4 regions of the Streptomyces globisporus C-1027 genome follow, and region 2 is predicted to be linked to each of the others. Evidence: riboswitches for the same ligand, from Rfam matches in the RefSeq annotation. Region 2 holds a riboswitch; each other region holds the start of a gene.
What was found. Region 2 has a riboswitch for cyclic di-AMP ahead of WQO_RS21890 (C40 family peptidase). Riboswitches for the same ligand answer to the same signal wherever they lie in the genome.

Region 1 (4,828 bases), 1.8 Mb from region 2:
GCCGGGGCGCCGGTCTTGATCTGGCCGCAGTTCACGGCGACGGCGAGATCGGCGATGGTGACGTCCTCGGTCTCGCCGGAGCGGTGCGACATCATGCACTTGAAGCCGTTGCGCTGGGCCAGCTCGACGGCGTCCAGGGTCTCGGTCAGCGAACCGATCTGGTTGACCTTGACGAGCAGGGCGTTGGCGGAGCCCTCCTCGATGCCACGGGCCAGGCGCTCGGGGTTGGTGACGAAGAGGTCGTCGCCGACGATCTGCACCTTGGCGCCGATGCGGTCGGTGATGACCTTCCAGCCGGCCCAGTCGTCCTCGTACAGCGGGTCCTCGATGGAGACCAGCGGGTACGCGGAGACGAGCTCCTCGTAGTACTCGGTCATCTCGGCGGCCGAGCGGGACTTGCCCTCGAACTCGTAGACGCCGTCCTTGTAGAACTCGGACGCGGCGACGTCGAGCGCGAGCGCGATGTCGCGGCCCGGGACGTAACCCGCCTCCTTGATGGCCTCGACGATGAGGTCCAGGGCGGCGCGGTTGGACTCCAGGTTCGGGGCGAAGCCGCCCTCGTCGCCGAGTCCGGTGGACAGGCCCTTGGTCTTCAGGACCTTCTTCAGCGTGTGGTAGATCTCCGCGCCCCAGCGCAGGGCCTCGGAGAAGGACTCCGCGCCGATCGGGGCGATCATGAACTCCTGGATGTCCACGTTGGAGTCGGCGTGCGACCCGCCGTTCAGGATGTTCATCATCGGAACGGGCAGCAGGTGCGCGTTCGGGCCGCCGAGGTAGCGGAAGAGCGGCAGGTCGGACGCCTCGGAGGCGGCGTGCGCGACGGCCAGCGAGACGCCGAGGATGGCGTTCGCACCGAGCGAGGCCTTGTTCTCGGTGGCGTCCAGGTCGAACATCGCCTGGTCGATGAGGCGCTGCTCGGTGGCGTCGTACCCGACGAGCTCCGGGCCGATCTGCTCGATGACGGCGAGGACGGCCTTCTCGACGCCCTTGCCCTGGTAGCGGTTGGGGTCACCGTCGCGAAGCTCGATGGCCTCGAACGCACCGGTGGAGGCGCCGGACGGAACGGCAGCACGGCCCGTGCTGCCGTCGTCGAGGCCGACCTCGACCTCGACCGTGGGGTTGCCCCGGGAGTCGAGGATTTCCCTGGCTACGACGACGTCGATGGACGGCACGAGGCATCTCCTTCTGGGATCTGACACTGGTTGTGCAGGGTCACTGTGGCCTTGCGACCCGAGCCTATCCGGCCCGGCCGCGTCCGTCGGCCGCCCGCCCGCCTCCTGGGACGAAAAAGGACCCAAGGGCCTGCATATCGGGGCAGAACTCTAGAAATCTACTGAGCGGTAACAACAAGAGGTGAACGCATACGGGCCCCCGGACGCGCGCCGGCCACGAAGAACCCGGCCCGGCGCGCTGGGGGGAAGAGCGCGCCGGGCCGGGAAGCCGTGCGAGGGAGAGTGCCGCCGGACACCCTCCCCCCGGGGAGGAGAGACGGCGATTACTTCAGGTGGAGCTGCTGACCCGGGAAGATCAGGTTCGCGTCCTCGACGATGTCGTCGTTGAGCTTGAAGAGCTTGCTCCAGCCGCCCTTGACGTCTTCCTTCTGAGCGATCTTGCTCAGGGTGTCGCCGGCCTTGACCTTGTACTCGCCGTCGCCCTTCTTGACCTTGTCGCCGGTCGGGGTGGTGACGGTCTTCTTGCTCTCGGCCTTGGGGGCCTCGCGCTGCTCGCTGCGCGTGGTGGGCCGCTCGGCCTCACGCTCGGGCTGCGCCTGCTCGGGCTTGCTCTCGGCCTGGCCGGAGCCGCCGGGGTTCACGCCCGGGTCCACACCGTCGTTGGTGAGGCCGCCGGCACCGGCGCAGGCCCAGGCGCCCGGGCCCTGCAGGTCGAGAAGCTTCTCGGCGGTGGCGATCTGCTGGTCCTTGGAGGCCAGATCGGCGCGCGAGGCGTACTGCGTACCGCCGGCGGCGGCCCAGCTGGACTGCGAGAACTGCAGTCCGCCGTAGTAGCCGTTGCCGGTGTTGATGGACCAGTTGCCGCCGGACTCGCACTGGGCGACGGCGTCCCAGGTCTCGACGGAGGCGGCGGAAGCGTTGGTCGCGCCCATCAGCGGGACGGCGACGGCGGCACCGGTGACACCCGCGAGGGTGGCGATACGGGCGGCCTTGGACGGGCGGCGGTGCTTGCCCTTGCTGTTCAGCAGCATGGAACGAATCTCCTCACCGACGCCTACGAGGTGAGCTGTCGGGTTCGGGCTGATGAGTTGCCCGGCCGTGCGACCTTGCGCACGGCTTCACCCCTAGCCGGTCCCGTACACCCCCTGGAGGGGCTGTGCGGACCCGGCGGCTTACCTGGGTCCCCCGCTCCTGCCTACGGCGCTTACGCGTCTGTTCCCTTCGACCGACGGCAGGATTCGGCGTGACGGTCGACGGGGCCCGCGGTGCGAGCGGCTTAGACCGTAAACACAGGCAACCCCGACATTCAAAGATGGACATAGGGGGCAATCAGCCCGAACTCGCGGCGGCCCGTGGGCCGTTTCCGCAGGTCGGGGGCGATGTGTACGAATGGGCCGGAAGGGGTGCGCGAGTTGAAGCAAAGAGACCCATGTCTCACTTACGCAAAGTGGACATAGGTCTCTTAACTGCCTCTATTTTCGGGGCATTTTCCCGAATTGGTTCAGTTGGCGGCAGGCGCCTCGGCGGACTCCTCGGCAGGCTCTTCGGCACCTTCGGGCGCGGCCTGGTCCAGGCCCAGATCCAGGTTCTGGCCGGGCAGGATCAGGTCCGGGTCTGAGCCCAGGAGGTCCTTGTTGGCCTCGTAGAGACCGGTCCAGCCGTCGGGGAGTTCCTGGGCGTCGGCGATGGCCCAGAGGTTGTCGCCAGGCTGCACCGTGTACGCGCCGCCGGTCGCCGCGCCGCCGTCCCGGGCGTCGCCGTCGCGCGAGGCGTGCCGGCCGGATCCGCGCGGGCCGTCCTCCTGGCCCGCTCCGGCCTCCTCGGGCGCGGGGGTGCCGCGGTGCTTGCCGCCCTTGCCCTTCGAGGGGTCGGTGGCGTCGGGGGCCTCGGAGGAGGGCGGAGTGGAGGGCGTCACCGAGGAGTCGGGGGTTTCGCCGCCCTTCTCCGCGTCAGCGCTGTCACCCTTGTCCGCCGGGTCACCCTTCTCACCCTTGCCGCTCTCGTCACCCTTGCCGGACTCATCGGCTTCACCGGACTTGCCGGATTCATCCGCTTCGTCGGGTGCGTCTGCTTCGTCGGTCGGGGTGGTCGTCGGGTCGGGTGCGGGCGAGGTGCCCGGGTCGACGCCCGGCAGGCTGCCGTCCACCGCGAGACCCGAGATCACCGCACAGCTCGGCCACGCCTTGGGGCCCTGGTCGTCCAGGACCTTCTCGGCGACGGAGATCTGCTGCGACCGGCTGGCGAGGTCGGCGCGGGACGCGAACTCCGTACCGCCGTAGGCCGACCAGGTCTCCTGCGACAACTGGAGCCCGCCGTAGTAGCCGTTGCCGAGGTCGGCGCTCCACATTCCGCCGCTCTCGCACTCCGCGACCCGGTCCCAGGTGGTGGCCTCGGCAGCGGTCGCGCCGCTCGCCCCGAGCAGCGGGATGGCGATGGCCGATCCCGTCACCCCTGCGGCGACGACGATGGCGGGTGCCTGGCGAGGGCGGCGGTGTCTGCCGTTCGCGGAGCCCATGGGTATGCCTTCCGTGCGACTGACAAGCGAGTGACCTGAGCGCCGCGCAGCGGAATTCCGTGCTTGCGTCGGCGCACAAGTGACGCGTGAGCAAGGTGCGACCGACGCGTCGAACCGTGAACCTAGCGGGACTCGAACGTGTGTCACAAGTCGATGCAGCGCAGATCACGTGAAAGTCACAGAGTTGACAGCCTGTCACTTTCTTCGGAACGGATTCCCGGTTCGAACGCGACCGGAAGGGTGCGCAGTCCGCGCATGATGAGCCCGCCGCGCCAGCGCAAATCGGTCGCTTCCTCGGCAAGTCGCAGGTCAGGAAGGCGCTTCAGGAGCGTGGCCAGCGCGGTCTGCCCTTCGAGCCGGGCCAGCGGCGCCCCCAGGCAGTAGTGGATGCCGTGCCCGTAACCGAGGTGCTGATTGTCACTCCGCGCAAGGTCCAGAACGTCCGGATCCGTGAACCGCTCCGGATCCCGGTCGGCGGCCGCGAGCACGACCAGGACAGGGTCCCCGGCGGCGATCTCCTCGCCGCCCAGGGTCAGCGGCTCGGTGGCATACCGCCAGGTCGCCATCTCGACCGGCCCGTCGAACCGGAGGAGTTCCTCGATCCCGGTGGCCAGCAGGCCGCTCTCCCCCGCGTGCAGAGAGGCTTGCAGCGCGGCCCGCTGCTCGGGGTGGCGCAGCAGGGCGTAGGTGCCGTTCCCGATCAGGTTCACGGTCGTCTCGAAGCCGGCGAAGAGGAGGATGAACGCCATCGCGGCCGCCTCGTTCTCCGTGAGGTGCTCGCCGTGGTCGCTGGCCCGGATCAGCCCGGAGATCAGGTCGTCGCCGGGATTCTCCCTTTTACGGTGGATGAGTTCGGCGAGATAGCCGCGCATCTTCTTCACCGACCGGGCGACCCCGCCGCGCGGCCCGCCCCCGTGCCGGATCATCATGCCCGCCCAGTCCCGGAAGTCGTCCTGGTCCTCGCGGGGGACGCCGAGCAGGTCGCAGATGGCGTAGATGGGGAGGGGGAAGGCGAAGTCATGGATCAGATCAGCCTTCCCCTCCTCGATGAAGCCGTCGATGAGCTGGTCCGTCAGCTCCTGCACGCGGGGCGCGAACTCCGCGACCCGGCGCGGGGTGAACGCCTTGGACACGAGCCGGC
Region 2 (4,828 bases):
ATCGCGTACTCCGGGAACTCCGGCAACTCCACCGGCCCGCACCTGCACTTCGAGGTCCGGCCCGGCGGCGGCGCGGCGATCGACCCGCTGATGTGGCTGCGCAGCAAGGGTCTCAACCCGGCCTGACCGAACGGCGGAACAGCGAGCACACGAGTGAGGGGGAAGGGCCGAGGCCCTTCCCCCTCACTCGTGTCCTAGAGCTTCTCGACCGGCGCGTACCGCAGGAGCAGCTTCTTCGGGCGCTCGTCGCCGAAGTCGACCGTCGCCTTGGCCTGGTCGCCGTGGCCCTCGACGGCCGTCACCGTGCCCAGGCCGAACTGGTCGTGCGTGACCCGGTCCCCGACGGCCAGGGAGACCGTCGGCTTGTCCGAGGAGCGCCGGGTCGCGAAGCCCGAGGGGCCGGAGCGGGAGCGGGAGGAGGACAGCGAGGACGTGATGCCGGAGGTGGGCCCGGCGGGGGCGGCCATCGGGCCCTTGCGCTTCCACTCCAGGTGCGCTTCGGGGATCTCCTCCAGGAAGCGCGACGGCGGGTTGTACGAGGGCTGGCCCCAGGCGCTGCGCATGGCGGCCCGGGTCAGGTAGAGCCGTTCGCGGGCGCGGGTGATGCCGACGTACGCGAGGCGGCGCTCCTCCTCCAGCTCCTTGGTCTGGCCGAGGGCCCGCATGTGCGGGAAGACGCCGTCCTCCAGGCCGGTGAGGAAGACGACGGGGAACTCCAGGCCCTTCGCGGTGTGCAGGGTCATCAGCGTGATGACCCCGGAGCCGTCCTCGTCCTCGTCGGGAATCTGGTCGGAGTCGGCGACGAGCGCGACCTTCTCCAGGAACTCCGCGAGCGTGCCCGCGCCCTCCTCCTCGCCGCGCTCCTGCTCGAATTCGAGGGCGACGGCGGCGAGTTCCTGGAGGTTCTCGATGCGGGTCTCGTCCTGCGGGTCGGTGGAGGCCTGGAGCTCGGCGAGATAGCCCGTGCGCTCCAGGACGGCTTCCAGCACGACGGCGGGTCCGGCGCCGGACTCGACGATCGTGCGCAGCTCCTCCATCAGCGTGTTGAAGCGCTTGACGGCGTTGGAGGAACGGGCGGCCATGCCGTACGCCTCGTCGACGCGGCGCAGCGCCTGCGGGAAGGAGATCTTCTCGCGCATCGACAGGGCGTCGATCATGGCTTCGGCGCGGTCGCCGATGCCGCGCTTGGGGACGTTGAGGATGCGGCGGAGCGGGACGGTGTCCTCGGGGTTGGCGAGGACGCGGAGGTAGGCCAGGACGTCCCGGACCTCCTTGCGCTCGTAGAAGCGCACGCCGCCGACGACCTTGTAGGGCAGGCCGACGCGGATGAAGATCTCTTCGAAGACACGGGACTGGGCGTTGGTGCGGTAGAAGACGGCGACGTCGCCGGCCTTGGCGTCGCCCGCGTCGGTGAGCCGGTCGATCTCGTCGGCGACGAACTGCGCCTCGTCGTGCTCGGTGTCGGCGACATAGCCGGTGATGCGGGCGCCGGAGCCGGCGTTGGTCCAGAGGTTCTTCGGGCGGCGGCTCTCGTTGCGCTCGATGACGGCGTTGGCGGCGGAGAGGATCGTCTGCGTGGAGCGGTAGTTCTGCTCCAGCAGGATCGTCGTCGCGCTCGGGTAGTCCTCCTCGAACTGGAGGATGTTGCGGATGGTCGCGCCCCGGAAGGCGTAGATCGACTGGTCCGCGTCACCGACCACGCACAGCTCGGCGGGGGCGTCGTTCTCCCCGGCCGGTCCGACCAGCTCACGGACCAGGGTGTACTGGGCGTGGTTGGTGTCCTGGTACTCGTCGACGAGGACGTGGCGGAAGCGGCGGCGGTAGTGCTCGGCGACGTCCGGGAAGGCCTGGAGGAGGTGGACCGTCGTCATGATGATGTCGTCGAAGTCCAGGGCGTTGGCCTCGCGGAGGCGCGCCTGGTAGAGCGCGTACGCCTGCGCGAGGGTCTTCTCGAAGCCGTCGGCGGCCTGTCCGGCGAAGGTCTCCTCGTCGATGAGCTCGTTCTTGAGGTTGGAGACCTTGGCGGTGAAGGACTTCGGCGGGTAGCGCTTGGGGTCGAGGTCCAGATCGCGGCAGACCAGGGCCATCAGCCGCTTGGAGTCGGCGGCGTCGTAGATCGAGAAGGACGAGGTGAAGCCGAGCTTCTTCGACTCGCGGCGCAGGATGCGGACGCAGGCGCTGTGGAAGGTCATGACCCACATGGCGTTGGCGCGCGGACCCACGAGCTGTTCGACGCGCTCCTTCATCTCCCCGGCGGCCTTGTTGGTGAAGGTGATCGCGAGGATCTGCCCGGGGTGCGTGCCGCGCTCGGCCAGCAGGTGGGCGATGCGGTGGGTGAGCACCCGGGTCTTGCCGGAGCCGGCCCCGGCGACGATGAGCAGCGGGGACCCGGCGTGCACGACGGCGGCGCGCTGCTCGGTGTTGAGCCCGTCGAGCAGCGCGGCGGAGTCGATCGCCGGGCGCGGGTGACCGTCCCGGTAGTACCCGTCCCGGGGCGGCGGGGGCGCGTCGTAGACGCCCTCGAAGAGTCCCTCCGGCACCGCTTCGGGCGCGTGGTCCTCGGGGGGCGGCGGGGGGCCGTCCTCCGCGGGCTGGAGGCCGGTCAGGAAACTGTCGTCAAAGAGGCTGCTCATCGCCTCCCGAGTCTAGGCGGCCGGACTGACAACGTTCGGCCGAAGCCGGGAAGCGGTAGGAAGCGGCCGCCGGAACCGGGGAATCGCCCGCCCCTCACCCGTACGCAGGGAGAACGGACGTCCACGTTCCGTGAAGGAGCGCCCGGTCGGAGGGGGTGTCGGACCCCCGATCCGGAAAGGTCACGAAAATGTATCGGGCATATAGCTCATCGTCCTTCCCAGCGGTGGGGCGCTTTGGCTAGCGTGCTCGGTCAGGTGATCCGTACCTCCCTGAGGCGAACCGCGCCTAACGGACACCTCTGCCGAATCCGTCCTGCCCTCCTGGCAGTGCGGAACCGGGGACCCACACGCAGAACCGGGGTGAATCGGTCCGTGCCCTCGCATGCGGACCGTAGGACAGCCTTCCGTTCCGTCCGAACCCGACAGCTAACCCGGTAGGCGGTCCACGGAAGGAGATGCCGGTCTTGGCATCGCATCGCAAGCCGCGCACGAAGGTGCGCACCACCACCCCCGCCGTCGGGCTGACGACGGCCGCGCTGGCCTCGGTGACGTTGCTCTCCACGCAGAGCGCCACGGCGGCGCCCGCGGAACCGAAGCCCGCCATCGAGGACGTGCAGAGGAAGGTCGACGCCCTGTACCGGCAGGCGGGCTCGGCGACCCAGGAGTACAACCGGGCCAAGGCCGTCTCCTCCTCGCAGCAGAAGAAGGTCGACACGCTGCTCGCGGACGTGGCGAAGCGGACCGAGCGGATCAACGAGGCGCGCCGGGCGCTGGGCTCCTACGCGGCGGCCCAGTACCGCGACGGCGGCATCGCGCCCACGGCGACGTTCTTCCTCGCGGACGATCCGCAGGGGTACTTCGACCAGAGCCGGCTGATGGACCGGGCGACGGAGCGGCAGCAGAAGGCCGTGAGCGACTTCCGTTCGCAGCAGGCCTCGGCGGCGAAGAAGCGCGCGGAGGCCGTGAAGAGCCTGGAGACGCTGACCGAGACGCAGGCCACGCTCGCCTCCAGCAAGAAGGACGTCCAGACCAAGCTGACCGAGGCGCGCGGGCTGCTGTCCCGGCTGACCGCCGAGGAGAAGGCGCGGCTGGCGGAGCTGGAGCGCAAGAAGGAGGCCGAGGCGAAGGAGAAGGCGGCGAAGCTGGCCGCCCGCCAGGCCGCCGAGGCGAAGGCGAAGGCCGAGGCCGAGGAGAAGGCCCGCGAGGAGGCCGCGAAGGAGACCGGCGGCGGTTCGGGTCCCGGATCGGGCGCCGGTACGGGCACGGGTCCGGGGTCCGGCTCCGGCACGGGCAGCGGTTACGCCGCCAAGGCGGAGAAGGTGCTGGCCTTCGCCCGCGCCCAGATCGGGAAGCCGTACGTGTGGGGGGCGACGGGCCCCTCCAGTTACGACTGCTCGGGGCTGACGCAGGCGGCCTGGCGGGAGGCGGGCGTGACCCTGCCCCGGACCACCTGGGACCAGGTGAAGGTCGGCACGCGCGTCGCCACGTCCGACCTCCAGCCCGGGGACCTGGTCTTCTTCTACGACGACATCAGCCACGTCGGTATCTACAAGGGCGACGGGATGATGGTCCACGCCCCGAAGCCGGGTGCGAACGTGCGCGAGGAGTCGATCTACTACATGCCGATCTACGGGAGCGTCCGCCCGGCGTGACACAGCGGCGGGGCGGCCGGTGAGCGGCCGCCCCCGCAGAGTGCGGGTCCGGCCTCAGGTCCAGACCGTGGCGATGAAGATGTTGACGGTCGTCAGAGCGCCGACCGCGATGAACGCACCCTTGTCGACCTTCTCCTCGTCGCGCTTGACGTAGACCAGGGCGAGGATCACGACCAGCAGCGCCAGCTTGATGCCGATCTTGACGTTGTTCACGGTCTGGTCGTCGGCCTGGTTGAGGCCGACCAGGGCCACGCCGGTGACCAGCATGGTCAGCGCGCCGTGCAGCATCGCGGGGGTGAACCGGGCGGTCCCCGCCCCCATGGCCTTCATCTGCGTCAGGAAGCCGCCCAGCAGGGAGGCGATGCCGATGATGTGCAGGGCGACGAAGACATTGATGAGTACGTCCATGGCTCGGGAGCCTAGCCATGGCCAAGGTTTTACCTTTCAGTGAGGCAAGCCTTCCTCGATCGCTTCGATCATCCGTGACCGGCGAAACGTCACATCAGGGCAATAGCTGTCATGGCGACTCTTTTCTACGCGCCG
Region 3 (4,828 bases), 1.2 Mb from region 2:
GACACTGCCCGAGATCATCGGCGAGCAGCTGCGCGAAGTGGTCCACGAGGAGGTCCCGGCGCGCGCCCTGATGGCCGCCTACCGCCTCCCGCACGACGGCACCCGCGCCTGCGACGCCGCGGACCTGGCGCTGACCGTGCTGGGCGGCGGCGAGTCCTCCCGGCTGCACAACCGCCTGGTCCGCCGCGACCGTACGGCGGTTGCGGCGGGCTTCGGCCTGCTGCGGCTCGCCGGAGCGCCCTCGCTGGGCTGGCTGGACGTGAAGACGTCCGGCGGCGTCGAGGTGGAGACGATCGAGGCCGCCGTCGACGAGGAGCTGGCCCGGTTCGCCGCCGAGGGGCCCACCCCCGAGGAAATGGAGCGGGCCCAGGCGCAGTTGGAGCGCGAGTGGCTCGACCGGCTCGGCACGGTCGCCGGCCGCGCCGACGAACTGTGCCGTTACGCCGTCCTGTTCGGCGACCCGCAGCTCGCCCTGACCGCCGTGGGCCGCGTCCTGGACGTCACCGCGGAGGAGGTGCGCGCGGCGGCCGCGGCGGCCCTGCGCCCCGACAACCGGGCGGTGCTGGTCTACGAGCCCATCGAGCCGGCCGACGAGGCCGCCGAGGGCGAAGACGGCACCGAGGGCACCGACGCGCACGAGGGGGCGGCCAAGTGAGCGACGCCGCCGTGACTGGAGTAGCCATGGAGTTCCACCCGCAGCCCACGCCCGGCACGGCCCGCCCCTGGGCCTTCCCGGCGCCCGAGCGCGGCGCTCTGCCCAACGGGCTGACCGTGCTGCGCTGCCACCGCCCCGGCCAGCAGGTCGTCGCCGTGGAGATCTTCCTGGACGCACCGCTGGAGGCCGAGCCCGAGGGCCTCGACGGCGTGGCCACGATCATGTCGCGGGCGCTCTCCGAGGGCACCGACAAGCACAGCGCCGAGGAGTTCGCCGCCGAGCTGGAGCGCTGCGGCGCCACGCTCGACGCGCACGCCGACCACCCCGGCGTCCGGGTCTCCCTGGAGGTCCCGGCCTCCCGGCTGGCCAAGGCGCTCGGCCTGGTCGCCGAGGCGCTGCGGGCCCCCGCCTTCGCCGAGAGCGAGATCGAGCGCCTGGTGGGCAACCGCCTCGACGAGATCCCGCACGAGCACGCCAACCCGTCCCGGCGCGCGGCCAAGCAGCTCTCCAAGGAGCTGTTCCCGGCCACCGCCCGGATGTCCCGCCCGCGCCTGGGCACCGAGGAGACGGTCCGGCGGATCGACGCGGCCGCCGTGCGCGCCTTCTTCGACGCCCACATCCGCCCGTCCACCGCGACCGCCGTGATCGTCGGAGACCTGACCGACATCGACCTGGACGCGCTGCTGGCGGAGACCCTCGGCGACTGGTCGGGCAACACCGCCCAGGCCCGCCCGGTGCCGCCCATCACCGCGGACGACACCGGCCGCGTGGTCATCGTGGACCGCCCCGGCGCGGTCCAGACCCAGCTGCTGATCGGCCGCATCGGCGCCGACCGGCACGAGCGTGTGTGGCCCGCGCAGGTGCTCGGCACGTACTGCCTGGGCGGCACGCTCACCTCCCGGCTGGACCGGGTGCTGCGCGAGGAGAAGGGCTACACCTACGGCGTACGCGCCTTCGCCCAGGTGCTGCGCTCCTCCGGCCCCGACTCGGGCGGCGCCGCGATGCTCGCGATCAGCGGCTCGGTGGACACCGAGTCCACCGGACCGGCCCTGGACGACCTCTGGAAGGTCCTGCGGACGCTGGCCGCCGAGGGGCTGACCGACGCCGAGCGCGAGACGGCCGTGCAGAACCTGGTGGGCGTCGCCCCGCTGAAGTTCGAGACCGCCGCCTCCGTCGCGAGCACGCTGGCCGACCAGGTCGAGCAGCACCTCCCCGACGACTACCAGGCCCACCTCTACGCCCGGCTCGCCGAGACGGGCACCGTGGAGGCGACCGCCGCCGTGGTCAACGCCTTCCCGGTCGACAGGCTGGTCACGGTCCTCGTGGGAGACGCCTCGCGGATCGCCGAGCCGGTGAAGGCTCTCGGTATCGGAGAGGTGTCGGTCGTCACCGGCTGACACCGCCCGCGGAACCGGCCGCCACCGTGCGACCACCGCCGCGAACAGGACCCCGACGGAAGGAATTTCGTCGGGGTCCTGTGCTTTTGCCTGCTTGGTCTGCTTCGCACCCTTTTGGGGAGGTGGTTGCCTGTCTGCCCTGTGGGATGCGCGACAAATCTCCTTGTCCGTTTGGTGATGGGAAGTCGCCCCGCCTAGCGTCGGCCCGGCTGTCCGTCACCCGAATGCCGCAGCCGCGGCGCCGGGCAGTCATCGCCGAGTCCCCGTCAGGCGCGAGCCTGGGGAGCCGGGGACCCACGCAGTCCCTGGGGTGAATCGGAGGCCCGTGCCGCGAACCGGCGCGGGGATCCGTAGGAGACCTTCCTGCTCCGAACCCGTCAGCTAACCCGGTAGGCGAGAAGGAAGGAAAGGAACCAGCCCCTCCATGGCGTTCACCCGTGCCACCGGGAAGCACCGTGCCCCGAGCCGCCTCACGCGCCGGAGCGCCCAGGCCGCCGGCATCGCGGCCCTGGCCACCACCGGAGTCCTCGGCTCGCTGTCCTCCCCGGCCCTCGCGGCGGACTCCGAGGCCGCCAAGGTCGCCGACACCGGCCTCACCCAGGCCATCTCCCTCGACACCACCCTCGCCGAGCAGATCGACGCGCAGGCCCACGCCCAGCAGCGGCAGGCCGACGCGGTCGCGAAGGCGAAGGCCAAGGCGGCCGCAGAGGCCCGCGAGAAGGCCGCCAAGGCCAAGGCGAAGGCCGAGGCCGAGCGCAAGGCCGAGGCCCGCGCCAAAGAGGTCCGCGAGGAGAAGGCCCGCGCCGCCCGCGCCGCCGAGCGCGCCCGGCTGAACGCCTTCCACCTCCCGGTCGCCGGCTCCCACGTCACCACCGGCTACAACACCGGCGGCTCCCTCTGGTCCTCCGGCAGCCACTCCGGCGTGGACTTCCAGGCCGCCTCCGGCAGTTCCGTCGTCGCGGTCGGTTCCGGCACGGTCGTCGAGGCCGGCTGGGGCGGCGCGTACGGCAACAACATCGTGCTCCGGATGGCGGACGGCACCTACACCCAGTACGGCCACCTCTCCTCGATCGGCGTCTCCGTCGGCCAGAGCGTCTCCTCCGGCCAGCAGATCGGCCTCTCCGGCTCCACCGGCAACTCCACCGGCCCGCACCTGCACTTCGAGGCCCGCACCACCCCCGACTACGGCTCCGACATGGACCCCGTCGCCTACCTGCGCTCCCACGGTCTGAACGTCTGACCCCGCCCCGCGCGACCCACCGTCCGAAGGCCCCGGCACCCGCCGGGGCCTTCGGCAATTCCCGCGTGAAGATATCCGTGGATTCCGACCTGCCATCGGAAATTCCAGCGGATTGTCATAGAGTCACGGAACAGACGTCGGGCGGCCGCGTTTCGCGGGGATCAAGGCGGAGGTTCGGATATGCGCATTCCCGCGCATTCGGTATGCACGGCGATCCGTGACGACATCGTCTCCGGTGTCTACGAGCGCGGCAGCCGCCTCACCGAGGAGTTGCTGGCCCGCCGCTACGGGGTCTCCCGCGTCCCGGTCCGCGAGGCGCTGCGCACGCTGGAGTCCGAGGGGTTCGTGGTCACCCGCCGACACGCCGGCGCCTGTGTCGCCGAGCCCACCGTCCAGGAGGCCGCCGACCTCCTGGAGGTGCGGATGCTCCTGGAGCCGCTGGGCGCGGCCCGCGCAGCCCAGCGCCGTACCGAAGCCCACCTCAAGGTGCTGCGCGGTCTGGTCAGGCTGGGCCAGGAGCGGGCCCGCCGGGGCGAGGGCGAGGATCTGCGCTCGCTGGGCGGCTGGTTCCACGAGACCCTCGCCCAGGCCTCCGGCAGCCCCGGGCTCATCGCGCTGCTCACCCAGCTCCGGCACAAGATCGCCTGGATGTACGCGGTCGAGCAGCCGGCCCGCCCGGTCGAATCCTGGGCCGAGCGCGGCGCGATCGTCGACGCCGTGGCGCGCGGCGACGCGGAGCGGGCGAGGGCGCTGACCGCCCAGCACGCGGAACGCTCCACCGCCGAGCACCGGCTCCGCCGTGCGGATCTCCCGGGGCGCCGCGCCGCCCCCGTTCCCCCGGTGAGAAGTTCGCAACACGGCGTAAACACGGCGGGCGTCCGGCATTAACAGAAGCGCCGTATACAAAGAGAAGTAATTTCGGGGCGCCATTTCACGCTGCCCGCATTATCGAGGTGCGGATCTTCCCCGGGTCTTTCCCGATTCCCGGAAACGGAAGAGCCGTGGCCTGTGAAGGGATCACGGGTCACGGCTCTCGCGGGGGTCGCATCCGGACGGACCGGAGACGGAGGGGTCAGACGGTCTCCGGAAGCTCTTCCAGGCCCTCGGCGACCAGCTTCGCCAGCCGGTCCAGAGCGGCCTCGGCGTCGTCCGCGTCGGACGCGAGCACGATCTCCTCGCCACCCTGCGCGCCCAGACCGAGCACGGCCAGCATGGAGGCGGCGTTCACCGGGTTGCCGTCGGCCTTGGAGATCGTCACGGGGACGCCGGAGGCCGTGGCGGCACGGACGAAGATGGAAGCGGGGCGGGCGTGCAGGCCCTCGGCCCAACCGACGTTTACGCGGCGCTCAGCCATGGTTCTGCCCTTCACATATCAACGGTTGTCTAGACCAGTCTCTCATGCAGTGCGTGGTGCTGTGCCCGGCCTCCCGTCCGGCCGTAGGCTTTGGCCATGGAGCCCACGCCGGAACAGAGTCCGCATCACGCGTACCCCGATCACTGGGAAGCGGACGTGGTGCTCCGGGACGGGGGCACCGC
Region 4 (4,828 bases), 1.2 Mb from region 2:
GGGCCCGAGTCGTTCCCCGGCATTTCCGGGTTGACCTTGACGCAGCGTAAAGATCTAGCGTTTCCGGCATGGAGTGGTCCATTCAGGAAATCGCCCGCCAGGCCGGCACCACGAGCCGCACGCTCCGGCACTACGGGGACCTCGGTCTCCTCGCGCCGAGCCGGATCGGGAGCAACGGCTACCGCTACTACGACCAGGACGCCCTCGTCCGGCTGCAGCGCATCCTGCTGCTGCGGGAGCTCGGGCTCTCGCTGCCCGCCATCAGGGACGTACTGGAGGGGCAGCGGGACACGGCGGTGGCGCTGCGGGCGCATCTGCGGCTGCTCGAACAGGAGCAGGCGCGCATCGGACGGCAGATCGCCTCGGTGCGGACCACGCTCCACAAGACCCAGGAGGGGATGGAACTCATGGCCGCTGAGGTGTTCGACGGCTTCGACCACACCGCCCACGAGCAGGAGGTCACCGAGCGCTGGGGCCGGGACGCGTACGAGGAGGGCGACCGCTGGTGGCGTTCGCTCGGGGACGGGGAGAAGAAGGCGTTCAGGGACGAGCACGAGGCCATCGCGCGCGACTGGGGCCGGGCCAGGGAGGCCGGGCTCGCCGTCGACGGGCCCGAGGCGCAGGAGCTCGCGCGGCGGCACTGCGCCTGGCTGTCCTCGGCCAAGGAGCCCAGCCGTTCGTACGTGATCGGGCTCGGGGAGATGTATGTCGCCGATCCGCGCTTCGGAAAGAACTACGATCGCTACGGGGACGGCACCGCCGCCTTCGTACGGGACGCACTGACGGTCTACGCGCAGCATCGGCTCTCCGACTGACCACGGCCGGCCGGGCCGCCACCGCTTTTTCCCCCTATTCGGCCGATGCCCGGTCGCCGCTCGGCGCGGCTCCGGGAAGCCTGGACAGGGAGCGGTACCGTCCGCAGCCGTGGGTGGACCGGGCAGGAGTGCACAGGTGGGGATGGCCGAGGGACGGCGCAGCGGGGCGGCGGGGAGCATGGACGCCGTGGGCCGTGCGGTGCTCGGATCCCGGGAGGGGGAGCTGGCGTCCGGCGGCGGACGGGGCACCGGGCGGTTCATCCGGATGCTGCCCGCCCTGCTGATCATCGGCGGACTGCTGTTCGACTCGCTCGCCCCGCCCAACTTCACCGCCGTCCCCCTCTTCGTCGCGGCCCCGCTGATCGCCGCCCCGTTCTTCTCGCTGTCCCGGACCGTCCGCACCGGGATCGCCGCGGTCATCTCCGTCATCGTGATGCGGATCTCCGACGGGACGTCCACGCAGGTCGTCCCGGTCATCGAGATGCTCACCGTGCTCACGGGCTCGGTCCTGGCCCTCGTCATCAACGGCGTCGTGCGGCGCGGCAACGAGCAGCTCGCCTCGGCCCGGGCCGTCGCGGAGACCGCCATGCGGGCCGTGCTGCCGACGCCCGCCGAGCGGATCGGCGGACTCCAGGTGGCCGCACGGTACGAGGCGGCGCAGGCGGACGAGTTCGTGGGCGGCGACCTGTACGCCGTCGCGGACACCCCGTACGGCGTGCGCGTCGTGGTCGGCGACGTCCGCGGCAAGGGGCTGGACGCCGTCGGGGCGGTGGCGGTGATCATCGGGTCGTTCCGGGAGGCCGCCGAACAGGAGCGTTCGCTGGAGGGCGTGGCCCAGCGGCTGGAGCGGGCGCTGGCCCGGGAGGGGACGCGGCAGTACGGGCTGGACGCCATGGAGGGGTTCATCACCGCCGTACTGGCCGAGATCCCGCCCGGGGCGGCCACGGTCCGCCTGGTCAACCGCGGCCACCCCGAGCCGATCCTGCTCCACGCGGACGGGGCCCTGGAGGTGCTGGCGCCCTCGGTGCCCGCGCTGCCGCTGGGGATGGACCTCGGGGTGTGGCCGGACCGCGCCGACGAGTGGGTGATGCCTCCCGGGGCGACGCTCCTCGCCTTCACGGACGGCCTGTCCGAGGCCCGGGACGCCAACGGGGTCTTCTACGATCCGGCGGCCCGGCTGCGCGGCCGGATCTTCCCGGGGCCGGAGGAGCTGCTGTCGGCGCTGACCGACGACGTACGGCTGCACACCGGCGGGCACGCCACGGACGACATGGCGCTGATCGCGGTCGGCCGGCCGGCGGAGGGGCAGCCCGTGCGCCGGACGACGGTGAAGATCGTGGGCCGGGGCGACGAGGACGCGGCCCGCTGACGTGGCGCGGCTGTCCGCCGGCGCGCTGAACTCGCAACTCGCAGCGATGACACGGTGCGTAATCGAAGCGCACCGCTCCGCATAACATTTGATACACCGTCAGAAAAAGGCATGTGGCTGAGCCCCGGTCAAGTCGCCCGATTCCGCCCGCTTGTGCCCCGTACCTCCCACCCCTGTTCGTTAATGATCAACAGGAACAGCTTGGAATCGGGTCCGGGTGTCTATTAACGTTCGATAACGCAGCGCGGTCGTCACAGCCGTCGTCAGGGACGGCGCCGCGCGCGAGCGCCGAATTCCGCAAGGGAACCGGGGACCCACTACATGGGGTGAATCGGACGCCTGCGTCTCGTGAGAGGCGGAGGGGCCCGTAGGAGACCTTCCTGCTCCGAACCCGTCAGCTAACCCGGTAGGCGAGAAGGAAGGAAAGGAGTGCGCCCACGTGGCGTCCAACAAGCCTGCCCCTGAGGCCCCGTCACCCTTCAGCACCGACAGCTACGGTGGCGCCGAGCGGTCCGTGGGGGAGTGGAATCCCACCGAGGACTCCATCCGTCCCGTGCGCGGCAGGCACCGCGTCGCCAAGCAGCGTGGTCTGGCCCGTAGCTCCACCGTCCTCGGGGTCGGCGTCATAGCGGCCGTCGGAGCGGGGGGCATGGCCACCGCTCAGGACAAGGCTCCCGTCTCCATCTCTCTTCCCGATTCCATCGCGGACAACCTCCCCGACGCCAAGTCCCTTCCCGGCGTCGGGTCCTTCATGTCCGACGAAGCGGAGGCCGCCCCGGTCGCCGCGGCCGCGCCGCTCACCACCGCCGGGCTCACCAGCGCCGAGGCCGAGCAGGGCACCGACGCCGGCGAGGCGCTGCGCGCCCGGATCCTCCAGCAGGCCGAGCAGCAGCAGGCCAGCGCCGACGCCGAGGCCAAGGCGGCAGCCGAGAAGGCCGCGGCCGAGAAGGCGGCGGAAGAGGCCAAGAAGCAGCAGGACGAGGCCGAGGCCGACGCCGCCGCGAAGAAGAAGGCGGCGGAGGAAGCGGCGAAGAAGAAGGCGGAGGAGGAGCGTCTCGCCAAGCTCGCCGCCAGCTTCTCCCTGCCGGCCTCCTCCTACACGATCAGCTCGACCTACGGTCAGTCCGGTGCGATGTGGTCCTCCGGCCAGCACACCGGCCTCGACTTCGCCGGTTCGGCCGGTTCGCCGCTCAAGGCCGTGCACAGCGGCACGATCACGTCGGCCGGCTGGTCCGGTTCGTACGGCTACCGCACGGTGCTCCAGCTCGATGACGGCACGGAGATCTGGTACGCCCACCAGTCCTCGATCGACGTCTCGGTCGGCCAGAAGGTCACCACCGGCGAGACCATCGGCCGCATGGGTGCCACCGGCAACGTGACCGGCGTCCACCTCCACCTGGAGGTCCGCACCGCGGGCGGCTCCGCGATGGACCCGATGGCCTGGCTGACCAGCAAGGGCCTCTCGGTCTGAGCCCCCGGGCCGGCGCGCGCCGCCGGCCCCGGGCCGCCCTTCTCCGGCGGCCCGTCCCGAAACCCCGGCAGCCCTGACGCACACCCCCCGACGTCAGGGCTGCCGGTCTGTCCGGGGACGGGGACGGGGAGGGGGCGACAGGCCCGTGCGTGGATCATGATGGGCGTACGCGGCGGAATTCATCCTTCCGCACGGCCGAGGCAGGAATACCGTCCTCCGACCGGCCCGTTGAACTCTCACATGACTTCCGCGCACACCCCCCTCGGCACCTCCGGCCTCCAGGTCTTCCCCCTCGCCCTCGGCGGCAACGTCTTCGGCTGGACGGCGGACGAGGAACAGTCCTTCGCCGTCCTGGACGCGTACGTCGCGGCCGGCGGCAACTTCATCGACACCGCCGACGCCTACTCCGCCTGGGTCGAGGGCAACCGGGGCGGCGAGTCGGAGACCGTCATCGGCAAGTGGCTCGCCTCCCGCTCCAACCGGTCCGACATCGTCGTCGCCACCAAGGCCGGCGCCCACCCCGACTTCCGGGGGCTGTCGGCCGGCACGATCAAGGGCGCGGCCGAGGCATCGCTGCGCCGGCTCGGCACCGACCACATCGACCTCTACTACACGCACTTCGACGACGAGACCGTCCCGGTCGAGGAGATCATCACCGCCCTCGACCAGCTGGTGAAGGACGGCAAGGTGCGCCACATCGCCGCCTCCAACATCAGCCCCGAGCGCCTCGCGGCCTCCCTCGCCTTCTCCGAGCGCGAGGGCCTCGCCCGGTACGTGGCGCTCCAACCGCACTACAACCTGGTCTCCCGCTCCACCTACGAGGGCGCGCTCCAGGACACCGCGGCCGCCGCGGGCCTCGCCGCCGTCCCGTACTACGCGCTCGCCTCCGGCTTCCTCACCGGCAAGTACCGCCCCGGTGCGACGGTGGAGAGCGCGCGCTCCGCGAAGGCGGGCGGGCACCTGGAGTCGGAGCAGGGCCGCAAAGTGCTGGCCGCCCTCGACCAGGTGGCCGGGGAGCGGAACGCCGAGATCGCGACGGTGGCCCTCGCCTGGCTCGCCGCACAGCCGACCGTCGCCGCGCCGATCGCCTCCGCCCGTACGGTCGAACAGCTCCCCGCCCTCGTCGCGGTCGCCGACCTGCGGCTGACGGACCGGGAACTCGCGCTGCTCACC

Region 1: linked by a shared signal. The riboswitch ahead of WQO_RS13335 (transglycosylase family protein) and the one ahead of WQO_RS21890 (C40 family peptidase) in region 2 are both predicted to bind cyclic di-AMP.
Region 3: linked by a shared signal. The riboswitch ahead of WQO_RS27075 (M23 family metallopeptidase) and the one ahead of WQO_RS21890 (C40 family peptidase) in region 2 are both predicted to bind cyclic di-AMP.
Region 4: linked by a shared signal. The riboswitch ahead of WQO_RS16155 (M23 family metallopeptidase) and the one ahead of WQO_RS21890 (C40 family peptidase) in region 2 are both predicted to bind cyclic di-AMP.

Annotation. Positions count from the first base shown of each region.
Region 1 is NZ_CP013738.1:3,108,632-3,113,459, forward strand. Features, by position in the region: gene eno (phosphopyruvate hydratase) at 1-1,172, opposite strand, end outside; gene WQO_RS13335 (transglycosylase family protein) at 1,496-2,203, opposite strand; cyclic di-AMP (ydaO/yuaA leader) riboswitch at 2,209-2,385, opposite strand; gene WQO_RS13340 (transglycosylase family protein) at 2,674-3,687, opposite strand; gene WQO_RS13345 (cytochrome P450 family protein) at 3,864-4,828, opposite strand, start outside.
Region 2 is NZ_CP013738.1:4,946,412-4,951,239, reverse strand. Features, by position in the region: gene WQO_RS21900 (M23 family metallopeptidase) at 1-126, shown strand, start outside; gene pcrA (DNA helicase PcrA) at 195-2,633, opposite strand; cyclic di-AMP (ydaO/yuaA leader) riboswitch at 2,924-3,090, shown strand; gene WQO_RS21890 (C40 family peptidase) at 3,098-4,285, shown strand; gene WQO_RS21885 (hypothetical protein) at 4,340-4,693, opposite strand.
Region 3 is NZ_CP013738.1:6,134,646-6,139,473, forward strand. Features, by position in the region: gene WQO_RS27065 (M16 family metallopeptidase) at 1-655, shown strand, start outside; gene WQO_RS27070 (M16 family metallopeptidase) at 682-2,052, shown strand; cyclic di-AMP (ydaO/yuaA leader) riboswitch at 2,296-2,462, shown strand; gene WQO_RS27075 (M23 family metallopeptidase) at 2,477-3,292, shown strand; gene WQO_RS27080 (GntR family transcriptional regulator) at 3,473-4,180, shown strand; gene WQO_RS27085 (HPr family phosphocarrier protein) at 4,365-4,646, opposite strand; gene WQO_RS27090 (bifunctional acetate--CoA ligase family protein/GNAT family N-acetyltransferase) at 4,743-4,828, shown strand, end outside.
Region 4 is NZ_CP013738.1:3,731,680-3,736,507, reverse strand. Features, by position in the region: gene WQO_RS16165 (MerR family transcriptional regulator) at 69-815, shown strand; gene WQO_RS16160 (PP2C family protein-serine/threonine phosphatase) at 958-2,184, shown strand; cyclic di-AMP (ydaO/yuaA leader) riboswitch at 2,461-2,611, shown strand; gene WQO_RS16155 (M23 family metallopeptidase) at 2,624-3,655, shown strand; gene WQO_RS16150 (aldo/keto reductase) at 3,896-4,828, shown strand, end outside; gene WQO_RS16145 (PrsW family intramembrane metalloprotease) at 4,824-4,828, opposite strand, start outside.